Regions from separate parts of the Flavonifractor sp. HCP28S3_F3 genome, predicted to be linked through region 3. Evidence: riboswitches for the same ligand, from Rfam matches in the RefSeq annotation. Region 3 holds a riboswitch; each other region holds the start of a gene.

Region 1 (3,647 bases), on a different contig from region 3:
CGACGCCTATTCCCCGGGGAATAAGGCCGGCCTGCGGCCCGACCGGGCGTCGATTGTCTATTCCAATAAAGTACGGGAGGCCTTTGGCAATATCCCTTTGGTCATCGGTGGCCTGGAAGCCTCTCTGCGGCGGTTTGCCCACTACGACTATTGGGAGGACAAGGTGCGCCGCTCGGTGCTGTTTGACAGCCAGGCCGACCTGCTGGTGTATGGCATGGGAGAGACCGCCACGAAGGAGATCGCTGCCCGCCTGGCCTCTGGCACGCCGATTGGAGAGATCAAGGATGTAAAGGGAACTGCCTTTATCGGGAAAACACCCGCAGACTGTGCCTATCCCATGGTGGAGTGTCCCTCTTTTGAGCAGGTGCGTTCTGACAAGCGGCAGTATGCGGTGGCCAATCAGATCCAGTATGAAGAGCATGATCCGGTGCGGGGGAAGGCCATCCTCCAGCGCCATGAGGACAAGCTGCTCATCGTCAATCCTCCCGCCATGCCGCTGACCACGGCGGAGCTGGACTTTGTGGCTGAGCTGCCCTACGTCCGGGAGCCCCACCCCATGTACGACTCCATGGGCGGTGTGCCCGCCATCGAGGAGGTGCGCTTCTCGGTGGCCCACAACCGGGGCTGCTTCGGTGCCTGTAACTTCTGCTCCCTGGCCTTCCACCAGGGGCGGATCATCACCTCTCGCAGCCATGAGAGTGTGCTCCGTGAGGTGGAGGCCCTGACCCATCATCCCGGCTTCAAGGGCTATATCCACGACGTGGGCGGCCCCACCGCCAACTTCCGCCGTCCGGCCTGCAAAAAGCAGATGAAGGCGGGCCTGTGCCGTGGAAAGGCCTGCCTGGCCCCAGAGCCCTGTCCCAACCTGGACGCCGACCACACCGATTATCTGACCCTGTTGCGGAAGATCCGCGCGGTGCCGGGCGTAAAGAAGGTATTCATCCGCTCCGGTATCCGGTTCGACTATATGATGCAGGACAAGAGCGGCGAATTTTTTGCCGAACTGGTAAAGTATCATGTCTCCGGTCAGCTGAAGGTGGCCCCGGAGCACTGTGTGGACGGTGTGCTGGACTACATGGGCAAGCCTCATATTGCGGTATACGAAAAGTTCCGGCAGAAGTATGAACGGCTCAACCAGAAGTACGGAAAAGAGCAGTATCTGGTGCCCTATCTCATGTCCTCCCACCCCGGCTGTACTATGGCCGACGCGGTGCGCTTGGCAGAGTGGCTGAACAAGTCGGGCCGCCAGCCGGAGCAGGTGCAGGACTTTTATCCCACTCCCGGCACCCTGTCCACCTGTATGTACTATACCGGTATCGATCCTCGCACCATGCAGCCGGTGTATGTGCCTAAGGACCCCCACGAGAAGGCCATGCAGCGGGCGCTGATGCAGTGGAAACGGCCTGAAAAGCGCCCTCTGGTGCGGGAGGCCCTCCATGTGGCCCACCGGGAGGATTTGATCGGCTACGGCAAGGAATGTCTCCTGCGTCCTGCCAGCCGGAAGCCGGAGGGAGAGCCCCGCCGGAAGGGGAAGGAGCCGGAGCGGCCCAGCCGTCCGGAAAAGAAAGCCCGCCCGGTAAAAAAGGCGGGTTGGGCAGCTGCCAAACCCAAAAAGAACGCCCGCCCCAAGAAAAAACGAGGCTGAATTGAAATATTATAGTCCCGATCCGAAAATAATTTTTGTATGAAAATACAAAAAATAGGATATTCTCTCAAAAATGGGTTGACAGAGAAACTGGGGTGGGCTATGATAATGGGCAATCGAATACCGCACAATAGAGGCGCGGACTGCAAGAGTACCGCCGGGTGAGGCCTGCCGGCCCAGGACCCCGTCGGAAAAGGGTATTCCGCCGAAATTTCGCCTGATGCGGCAGCGAAGGCGTTGTTGGGGTGCAGCCTAACAGACTGCACACTCTCACTTGTATAAGTGATGGCGCTATTGGTGTTTGCGAGTATAGGCCAAGGGACCGTAATGCAAATTCCAGCGTTACGGTCTTTTTTTTCGCGTTCCAACGGAATTGTGCTGGTATTGAGAACAATATGGGAGGTTTTCAACTATGAGCCAATTTCTGAACGCACTGAACAATTTCATCTGGGGTCCACCCCTCATCATTTTGATGATCGTCACGGGTACGTATTTTACCATAAGGTCGGGGTTCTTTCAGGTACGTCATCTGGGCTATATCTTTCACCGTACGCTTGGCCGTCTGTTTCACCATGATGAAGAGCCCGGTGAGGAGAAGGGCCTGCTGACGCCCTATGAGGCCATTGCCACCGCCGTAGGCGGCTCGGTAGGCTTCGGTAACATCGCCGGCGTGGCCACCGCTGTTACCACCGGCGGCCCCGGCGCGGTGTTCTGGATGTGGCTGACCGCTTTCCTGGGCATGCTCATCAAGCAGGTGGAGGTGTCGCTGGCGGTGTACTACCGCCGTACCGATGAAAACGGCGTCCCCTACGGCGGCCCGACCTACTACATGGAGCGGGGTCTGGGTGAGGAGCGCCACTGGGGTAAGCTGTGGATGCCGCTGGCCTTTATCTTCGGTATCGGCATCTTCTCCACCTTCTTCATCAGCGCCTCTACTTACACCACCTCTGAGGTGGTGGCCCAGTCTCTGGGCATCCCCCAGGCCATTGCAGCCCTCATCATCGTGTGCATCCTCTATGTGATGATCTGGGGCGGCGTGAAGAAGCTGGGTCAGATCCTCACCAAGCTGGTGCCCGTCATGAGCCTGTCCTATCTGATCCTGGGCCTGGTCATCATTGTGATGCACTATGAAAACATCCTGCCCACTCTGGGTGCTATTTTCAGCCAGGCTTTCACCGGCAGCGCCGCTGTGGGTGGTTTCGCAGGTGCCACGGTGGCTCAGGTTATTTCTACCGGCATGGCCCGCAGCGTCTACTCCAACGAGGCCGGCTGGGGCTCCAGCCCCATGGTGCACGCCTCCAGTAAGACCCGCCACCCCATTGAGCAGGGCCTCTGGGGCTCCTTCGAGGTGTTTGTGGACACCTTCATCGTATGTACCATCACCGCACTGACGGTGCTGGTGTCCGGCGAGTGGACCAGCGGCGCCACCAACGCTACCCTGGCCCTTAACGTCTTTACCAATAACTTCGGTGCCTTCGGTACCGTTGTGCTGACCCTCATCATGATCGTCTTTTCTGTCACCACCTCCGGCGGCTGGTATGCCTACTACGAGGCGGTGCTCCGTCACCTGGCCAAGAACCATCCCAACGTGAAGAAGTACCTGCTCATCGTGTTCAAGTACTTTTACGCTGTGCCGCCCTTTGTGCTCACCCTGTACCTGATCTATGTGGGCGACCTGAGCATCTGGACCCTGGTGGACATCACCAGCGGCATCCCCACCTTTATCAATGTGGCGGTCATCCTGATCCTGTCCGGCCAGTACTTCAAGCTGCTGAAGGACTACAAGGCCCGGTACATGCACATCGGCGAGGTGCTTCCCGACGCGGTCATCTTCTACGAGGACAAGCCCGAAGTAAAGGCTGCGCTGGCAGCGGAAAAAGCACAGAAGCAGTAAGATACAGGACAGTTCGGCCGGGGCATTGCCGCCCCGGCCGCCGTCCGTGCAGGAAGGGAGTATCATCATGCGAACCATTTATTACGGCGGGCAGGTGTATACCGGTAG
Region 2 (3,647 bases), on a different contig from region 3:
ATAGAGAATCACGGGAAGTTCCGTCCGGTCGGCTATGTATTCGTAATGCTTGATGAGGCCGGTCTGAGACGCCTTGTTGTAATAGGGAGTTACATGGAGCAGGGCGTCGGCTCCGGAGTCCTCCGCATGCTGGGACAGGTAGACGGCAGCGGAAGTATCGTTGCTTCCCGCGCCGGCAATGACCTTGACCCGGTGGTTGACGTGCTTGACACAGTACTCTACCACGGCGATGTGCTCCCGGATAGTAAGGGTGGAGCACTCACCGGTGGTGCCGCAGACGCAGATAGCGTCCACACCGCGCTGGATCTGCTCGTCGATAATGCGGCCGAACAGGTCATAGTTGACAGCGCCGCTCTCGTCAAACGGAGTTATAATAGCGGAACAGGCTCCGGTAAAAACAGGCTCTCGCATAATATGGGTTACCTCCTTAAAATGTAACCCTCCGCGCACAGAAGCTCGGCAAGAAGGACTGCGCCGCCCGCGGCGCCGCGAAGGGTATTGTGGGACAGGCAGACGAACTTGTAGTCGTACTGCGTGTCGGGACGCAGGCGGCCGATGCAGACCGCCATACCGTTCTCAGTCATCCGATCCATGCGGGTCTGAGGACGGTCGGGCTCCTCAAAGTAGTGCAGGAACTGCTTGGGAGCGGAGGGCAGGGCCAGCTCCTGGGGCCGGCCGGAGAAATTTGCCCAGATATCTTTGATTTCATCCATGGAAGGTTTGTTCTGGAAGCGGACAAATACGGCGGCCATGTGGCCATTGGAGACGGGTACCCGCAGGCACTGGGCAGTGATGGCGGGAGAGTCGGCATTGACGATCACACCGTTCTCTACCTTGCCCCACAGCTTCATGGGCTCCTGCTCGCTCTTCTCCTCCTCGCCGCCGATATAGGGAATCAGATTGTCCACCATCTCCGGCCAGGTCTCAAAGGTCTTGCCCGCGCCGGAGATCGCCTGGTAGGTGCATACCAGCACCTGATCCAGGCCGAAGCCGCGCAGGGGGTGCAGGGCGGGAACATAACTCTGGAGGGAGCAGTTGGACTTGACAGCCACGAACCCGCGCTCCACCCCCAGTCGCTTTCGCTGGGCCTCTATCACTTTGATATGTTCGGGATTGATCTCAGGCACCACCATGGGCACGTCGGGAGTCCAGCGGTGGGCAGAGTTATTGGAGACCACAGGGCACTCGTGCTTGGCATAGGCCTCCTCCAGTGCCTTGATCTCCTCTTTCTTCATGTCAACGGCGGAAAAGACAAAATCCACCTGAGCGGTAATAGTCTCGATGTCGTCAGTAGCGTTGAGTACCACCAGATTTTTGGCGCACTCAGGCATGGGCGTCTCCAGAGCCCAGCGGTTGCCAATGGCTTCGGCATAGGTCTTGCCCGCGGAACGGCTGCTGGCCGCCACGGCGGTAAGCTCAAACCAGGGATGATTCTCCAGCAGTGTGACAAAACGCTGTCCCACCATACCGGTAGCTCCGATCACGCCAACTTTGTACTTTTCCATGCTCAATACCTCCATTGTTCCTCTCCAGCCTATTCCGGTCCCTGCTTGTTTGAGACCAAAAAACGGGCTGGGGGTAAAAAGAAAATCAGCAGTTTACAGAACTGCTGATTTTGTACTATAATGACAGGGACAGACTGCCCCCGACAATATCCTCCAAAAGCAGACAGCGCTCCGCCGCAGCTGCGGCGACAGCCGAACAGCTCTTAACTGAACGGCCAGGCGGCGCTTTCGTCGGGAAGGCGTCCCTTCGGCGGCGCACCCTTTCGCGCGGTTCTCCGGGCCCGATCGCCCTCCCCGCGCTACTTTTGAACAGCCGCGACCTCTATCCTGCAAAATGAATTGCAATTTTGCTATGTAGTTTGTGAAATTGTACCACAAGTTTAGTCGGAGTGTCAACGAAAGTGAGTTGAGAAAATTACCAAATGAAACGATCCCTGAAGAAAAGATTTGTGCAGTTTGCGGCGGCGGCCCTGTCCTGCGCACTGTTGGTCGCCCTTCCTGTCGGCAGAACGCAAGCTGCTTCTGTGGCAGTGGACCCCACGATTCGTGTGGGACTGTTTTACGGAAGTACCGCTCTGCCCGGAGCCAATCTGCTCAACGATGTGGGCAGCGGTTATCGGATGGGCTATTATGATTCCAACCGAGTCTTTCAGCAGTTGGCGCAGACAAGTGAGACTGCCATCTCTGTGGTCAAGACCCAGAACGTCTATTATGGAACTGTAGGTAACTGGTCGGGCTACTATGATACCATTACTTCCAATATCGCGGTAGGCTGCTATCATCTGAAGCTGCCCGATACCTATAGTACCTATGAGCAGGCCGCGGCAGCTGCATCCCAATGGTCTGGCGGCTTTGTAGCTTGGGTGGACGGCAGTTATCAGGTGCGGGTGGGCGCTTATACGGATAGTGCCTCTGCGCAGGCGGCCCAGACTGCGCTTGGATTGACAAACGCCACGATCACCGGCACTTCCAGCGCCGGAGTTTCTGTTGTAAAGACTGGGACCAGCCAGATTCTGTTCCAATTTGACAGTACCAGCGGCCTGTGCCTGGGCATCAAGCCCGGACTGAACGACAGCGTAAAAACGGAAACGATCTTCCGGGGCAATACCTATTATGGTGGTTTCCAGTATCGGCGGGTCGGCGGCGGCAACCTGACGGTGAGCAACGTGATTTCCCTTGAGGACTACGTACAAGGCGTGATTGTGGAGGAAATGAGCGCATCCTGGCCTCTGGAGGCGCTGAAGGCTCAGGCAGTATGCGCCCGCACCTATGCTTATCGGAACTACGTGGCACAAAAGCACAGCAGTCAGGGCTTTGACCTGTGCAATGCCACCCATTGTCAGGCGTACAGCGGCATGGACAGCGTGACTGCCGCGGGCAGCCGGGCCGTGACCGAGACCAGGGGAGAGTACCTGTGGTACAACGGATCTCTGATCGATGCAGTTTATTCCTCCCACGACGGCGGGGCCACGGAGAGCGCAGTTAATGTCTGGGGCAGCGATGTACCTTACCTGATCGGCAAGGAGGACCCCTATGAGGCTTCTGTGTCCAGCAAGGTCCCTAATTATAACTGGACTGTGACCTATACTGCCCAGGAGCTTACCGATCTGCTCAACTCCAAGGGATATGTCAACTCCGGTATCGTGGATTTCCGGGTGACCAAGACAAGTCCGACCGGCAACGCCATTGAGATCACCTTTACCGACTCCAGCGGTAAGAGCTGGAGCAAGATCCGGGACGATTGCCGTACTTTCCTGGGTCTGCGTTCCATCCACTATACCGTCTCCAGCAGCGGAGGCACTTCCTCCGGTTATGCGGTCAACGGAAGCGGCGTGCTCAGCTCTCTGACCGGAGCTTATGCCATCGACGGCAGCGGCAGTACGGCAGCTCTGACAGACGGCAGCGTATATGCCATTGGAGGAGACGGAACAGTCTCCCAAGTCAAGCCCTCCGCTTCCACTGGCAGCGGATCCACTGTGTTTACCATTACCGGCTCCGGCTGGGGCCATAACGTGGGCATGAGCCAATGGGGAGCCTATGCCATGGCCCAGCAGGGGTATACTTATAAGGATATTCTTAGTTTCTACTACACTGGAATCGAGGTGCGCCAGCCATAAAAACCGCAGATTTTGACTTTTACCT
Region 3 (3,647 bases):
GCAACCACGTTGCCGGTGGGGCCGACGCGCTTCATGGCCTCGTAGCAGCACATCATGCCGCCCTTGCCGGCGCCGCCCAGGATCAGCACGGAATCGCCGGGACGAACCAGCTTAGCGGTCTGGGCAGGAGCGCCAGCCACGTCCAGAGCGGCCAGAGCCAGCTCCTCGCTCATGTCGTTGGGCAGCTTGGCGTACAGGCCGGACTCGAACAGGATGGCCTGAGCGTCCACGTCCACGCGGTCGATCTCGGGGTGGATGGCCTTGATTTTGTTGATCTTCAGGGGGGTCAGGGACAGGGACACCAGAGAGGCGATCTTGTCGCCCACCTTCAGGTCGATCTTGCCCTGCAGGTCCTCGCCGATCTCCTTGACGGTGCCGATGAACATGCCGCCGGAACCGGTAACGGGGTTCTGCATCTTGCCGCGCTCATTGACGATGTCCAGGATCATCTGCTCGGTCTTGCCCAGGTCCTTGTCACAGGCCTCGTAGATCTGGGTGAAGGAAGCGGAGTCGATGTTCAGGGCGGACACGTCGCACAGGATCTCGTTGGAGTAGCACTCCATGGTGTTGTCGATCTTCTTGGCGGCCTGAGTCAGTAGGCCCTGGGGCTCGATCACGCGATGAGTGCCGTACTTGTTGCCTTTCTTCTGCATAGAAGGTTCCTCCTCTTTTTCATTTTGTTTGTTTGATTGGTTGGGGAGATGATCTATTTGGTTGGGGAGATAAGTACTAACAACTTTTTAGGCCAGGGACAGGATCTTGCGGGCCTCGTCGGGGGTGGCGATCTCACGGCCCAGCAGCTTGGCCAGAGCCACGACCTTTTCTACCAGCTCGCCGTTGGAGGCGGCCTTATGGCCCTTCTCCAGGTAAATGTTGTCCTCGAAGCCGACGCGGACGTTGCCGCCCATCACGATGCCGGCGGCTACCATGGGCCATGCGCCCCGGCCGATGCCGGTGACGGTCCAGGTGGAACCGGCGGGGATCTGCTTCACCAGGTAGTCCAGGTTGCCCACGGTGGCGGGGGTGCAGCCGGACACGCCCAGAACGAAGTTGAACTGCATGGGAGCGCCGGGGACCAGACCCTTGTTGGCCATGTTCACGATGGTGTCCAGGTGGCCGATCTCGAAGCACTCGTACTCAGGCTTGATATGGTTCTCAATCATCCGCTTGCCGAATGCCCGCATGGTGGGCATATCGTTGACGAAGATGTCGTCGCCGAAGTTGCAGGTGCCGCAGTCCAGCGTAGCCATCTCGGGGCACAGCTCAGTGGGCTGGAGCCGCTCCTCCGGGGTCATGCCGGTGGCGCCGCCCGTGGAGGGGATCAGGATCACGCCGGGGCAAGCCTCCTTGATGGCGTCCAGCACCACCCGGAACCGCTCCCGGTCCTGTGTGGGGGTACCGTCGTCCTCGCGGACGTGGACGTGGATGACCGCTGCGCCAGCTTCAAAGGCGCTCTTGGCTTCCCGGACCATTTCCTCCACCGTGTAGGGGACCGCGGGGTTGTGTTCCTTGGTGACCTCTGCGCCGCAGATGGCCGCGGTGATGATGAGCTTTTCCATAACACGCCTCCTCGTAAAAAATAAACGCTATCCCGCCGTTGGAAGATACTCCCGGCGGGATAGCGCTTCATGAACAAAAAAACACTACTCATGTCCGCGGGAGGGGAAACTCTCGTTCAGACACAAATAGCGCTTCATGTAACTCATGACAATCCGTAAGCACTGGGCCCACGGCTCAGGGGGAGGGCTGTACGATTCACGTCCCCCTTCGGCGGAGCGGACATTCACAGCACACATCGGGCTCGCCTGCCCTTGTCATTGCACTGCTACCTTGCGCTCCGCGCCTCTATCCATGCATGTTATTCACTTTTGACAAATTCACTATACTCCGGCCGCTTTCGTTTGTCAACTATTTTTTAAAAATTTTACATGACAAAAATTTTCTCTGTCCTGTGCACTTTTGTGCGCTACAGCAGGACATTATTAGCGTGCTGACAACCAAAAGAAGGCCGCCCGGGCGGGCGGCCTTCCGTGCTTACAGGTCTGCCTGGAACAGCTCCATGAGGGTGTCGTCCAGCTTGAGCAGCCGGCACACCCGCAGGGCGTCCCGGGGGCAGGGAGCTCCCGGCGGGGCGGGCAGGAGCCGGTAATCCATCCGCCGGGCGATGCGCTTGCGGGGGTCGTCCCCCTCGTCGCCCTGGATGTCCCGCACCAGACCGGCCACCTGGTAGTGGGTCCCGGCCACGTCGGACACGCCGTCGTAGTGGGTGGTCATCAGGGCCACGCAGTCCAGGCTGCCCAGGTGGCGCACCAGAGCCCGGGCCAGGGCGGCGCCCTCCTGGGGGTTGGTGCCCCGGGCAAACTCGTCCAGAGCCACGAAGAAGAACTGGTCTTTCGTCTCCCGCAGCAGTTTGTCCAGCAGGTGGACCTCCTTGCCGAAGGAGGACAGACCGCCGGCGCCGGGGCCGCTGTCGGCCAGGATGAGCTCCACCCGGTCAAACAGGGGAAGGGCGGCGGACTGAGCGAATACGAAGAAGCCGCACTGGCACAGCAGCAGGGAGAGCACGGTGGAGCGGAGAGATACCGTCTTGCCGCCCATGTTGGCGCCGGTGATGACGGCGCAGCCCTTGCCCAGCTCCAGATCCAGGGGGGTAAAGCTCTCGCCCCGGTTTCTCAGGTCCTCCTCCACCTGGGGATGACGCACCCCGTGGAGGGAGATGGACTTGTCCCGGCTGAGGGCAGGCCGGACGCAGTTGTACCGCAGGGCCAGCTTGGCCTTGGCTACGATCAGGTCCAGACGGCCCAGAGTCTCCATGCTGGACAGGAACCGGTCCTTCCAGACCATCAGCTTGGCGGTCAGCTCCTGGCGTACCACCAGTTCCAGCTGGTCCTCCTGTACCGCCAGCACCCGCCGCTTTTCCATCAGGGGACCCCGTTTATCATCCTGAGTCATGCGGATGGCCTTTTCCAGCTTGGCCTTTTCCGCACGCAGGGGAGCCAGATCGTTGTGGTAGCAATTGGCTACGGTGAAGGTGGGCAGCCGCCGGCCGTCCGGGTCCATCAGGTCCAGAGCCTCTGCCAGGGAGGGGAAGGCAACGCCGGACAGGGCAGGCATGGCGTTGTAGGCCTGCACCAGTCGCTCCAGAGTTACCAGGAAGTGCTTGAGCTCAAAGAGCTCCACCAGGTCAAAGGGTACACCGGGATCCCGGTCAAAGGAACCCCGGATGTCGTGGAACAGGGGCAGCTGCTTGGTCACCCCCCGCAGGGCGGCAGCGGCATCCTTCAGGTCCGCCGGAGAGAGCTCCGCTCCGCCGCAGCCGCAGGTGGGAGTCTCCTGGGGTCGGGTGCTCCCGGCGTTCCACAGTTCCATGGACAGGGCCACGTTGTCCAGCTCTTCTTCCAGGGCGCCTTCCTCACCGGGGCCGTACCAGTGCAGGTCCCGGGCGGCCGTCCGGCCAAAGGGGGAGAGGGGATTGAGCCGCTCCAGTACCCACTGCAGGCCTGCGTTCTCCCGCAGTTCCAAGGTCAGTTTCATGGCCTATGCCTCCTTCACGTTGACCACCGGCAGGTCAATGGCCTGCCGCAGGGCTTGTACGAATTTGTCCCCCTCAAAATGCCAGCCGTAGGCCGACCAGGGGTTGGCGGCCA

What was found. A riboswitch is a leader RNA that binds a small molecule or an ion and turns the genes downstream of it on or off. The one in region 3 is predicted to bind lysine.
Region 1: another riboswitch for lysine. It lies ahead of ACTNB1_RS01015 (alanine/glycine:cation symporter family protein); the one in region 3 lies ahead of ACTNB1_RS14260 (3-keto-5-aminohexanoate cleavage protein).
Region 2: another riboswitch for lysine. It lies ahead of asd (aspartate-semialdehyde dehydrogenase); the one in region 3 lies ahead of ACTNB1_RS14260 (3-keto-5-aminohexanoate cleavage protein).

The regions. Positions count from the first base shown of each region.
Region 1 covers NZ_JBQHUF010000001.1:198,959-202,605, forward strand. Annotated here, with positions in the region: gene ACTNB1_RS01010 (YgiQ family radical SAM protein) at 1-1,645, shown strand, start outside; lysine riboswitch at 1,769-1,947, shown strand; gene ACTNB1_RS01015 (alanine/glycine:cation symporter family protein) at 2,058-3,539, shown strand; gene ACTNB1_RS01020 (amidohydrolase) at 3,607-3,647, shown strand, end outside.
Region 2 covers NZ_JBQHUF010000001.1:451,637-455,283, forward strand. Annotated here, with positions in the region: gene dapA (4-hydroxy-tetrahydrodipicolinate synthase) at 1-411, opposite strand, end outside; gene asd (aspartate-semialdehyde dehydrogenase) at 420-1,505, opposite strand; lysine riboswitch at 1,662-1,838, opposite strand; gene ACTNB1_RS02295 (SpoIID/LytB domain-containing protein) at 1,928-3,622, shown strand; gene queA (tRNA preQ1(34) S-adenosylmethionine ribosyltransferase-isomerase QueA) at 3,619-3,647, shown strand, end outside.
Region 3 covers NZ_JBQHUF010000022.1:11,711-15,357, reverse strand. Annotated here, with positions in the region: gene ACTNB1_RS14265 (L-erythro-3,5-diaminohexanoate dehydrogenase) at 1-653, opposite strand, end outside; gene ACTNB1_RS14260 (3-keto-5-aminohexanoate cleavage protein) at 741-1,559, opposite strand; lysine riboswitch at 1,679-1,856, opposite strand; gene ACTNB1_RS14255 (MutS-related protein) at 2,035-3,534, opposite strand; gene ACTNB1_RS14250 (hypothetical protein) at 3,538-3,647, opposite strand, start outside.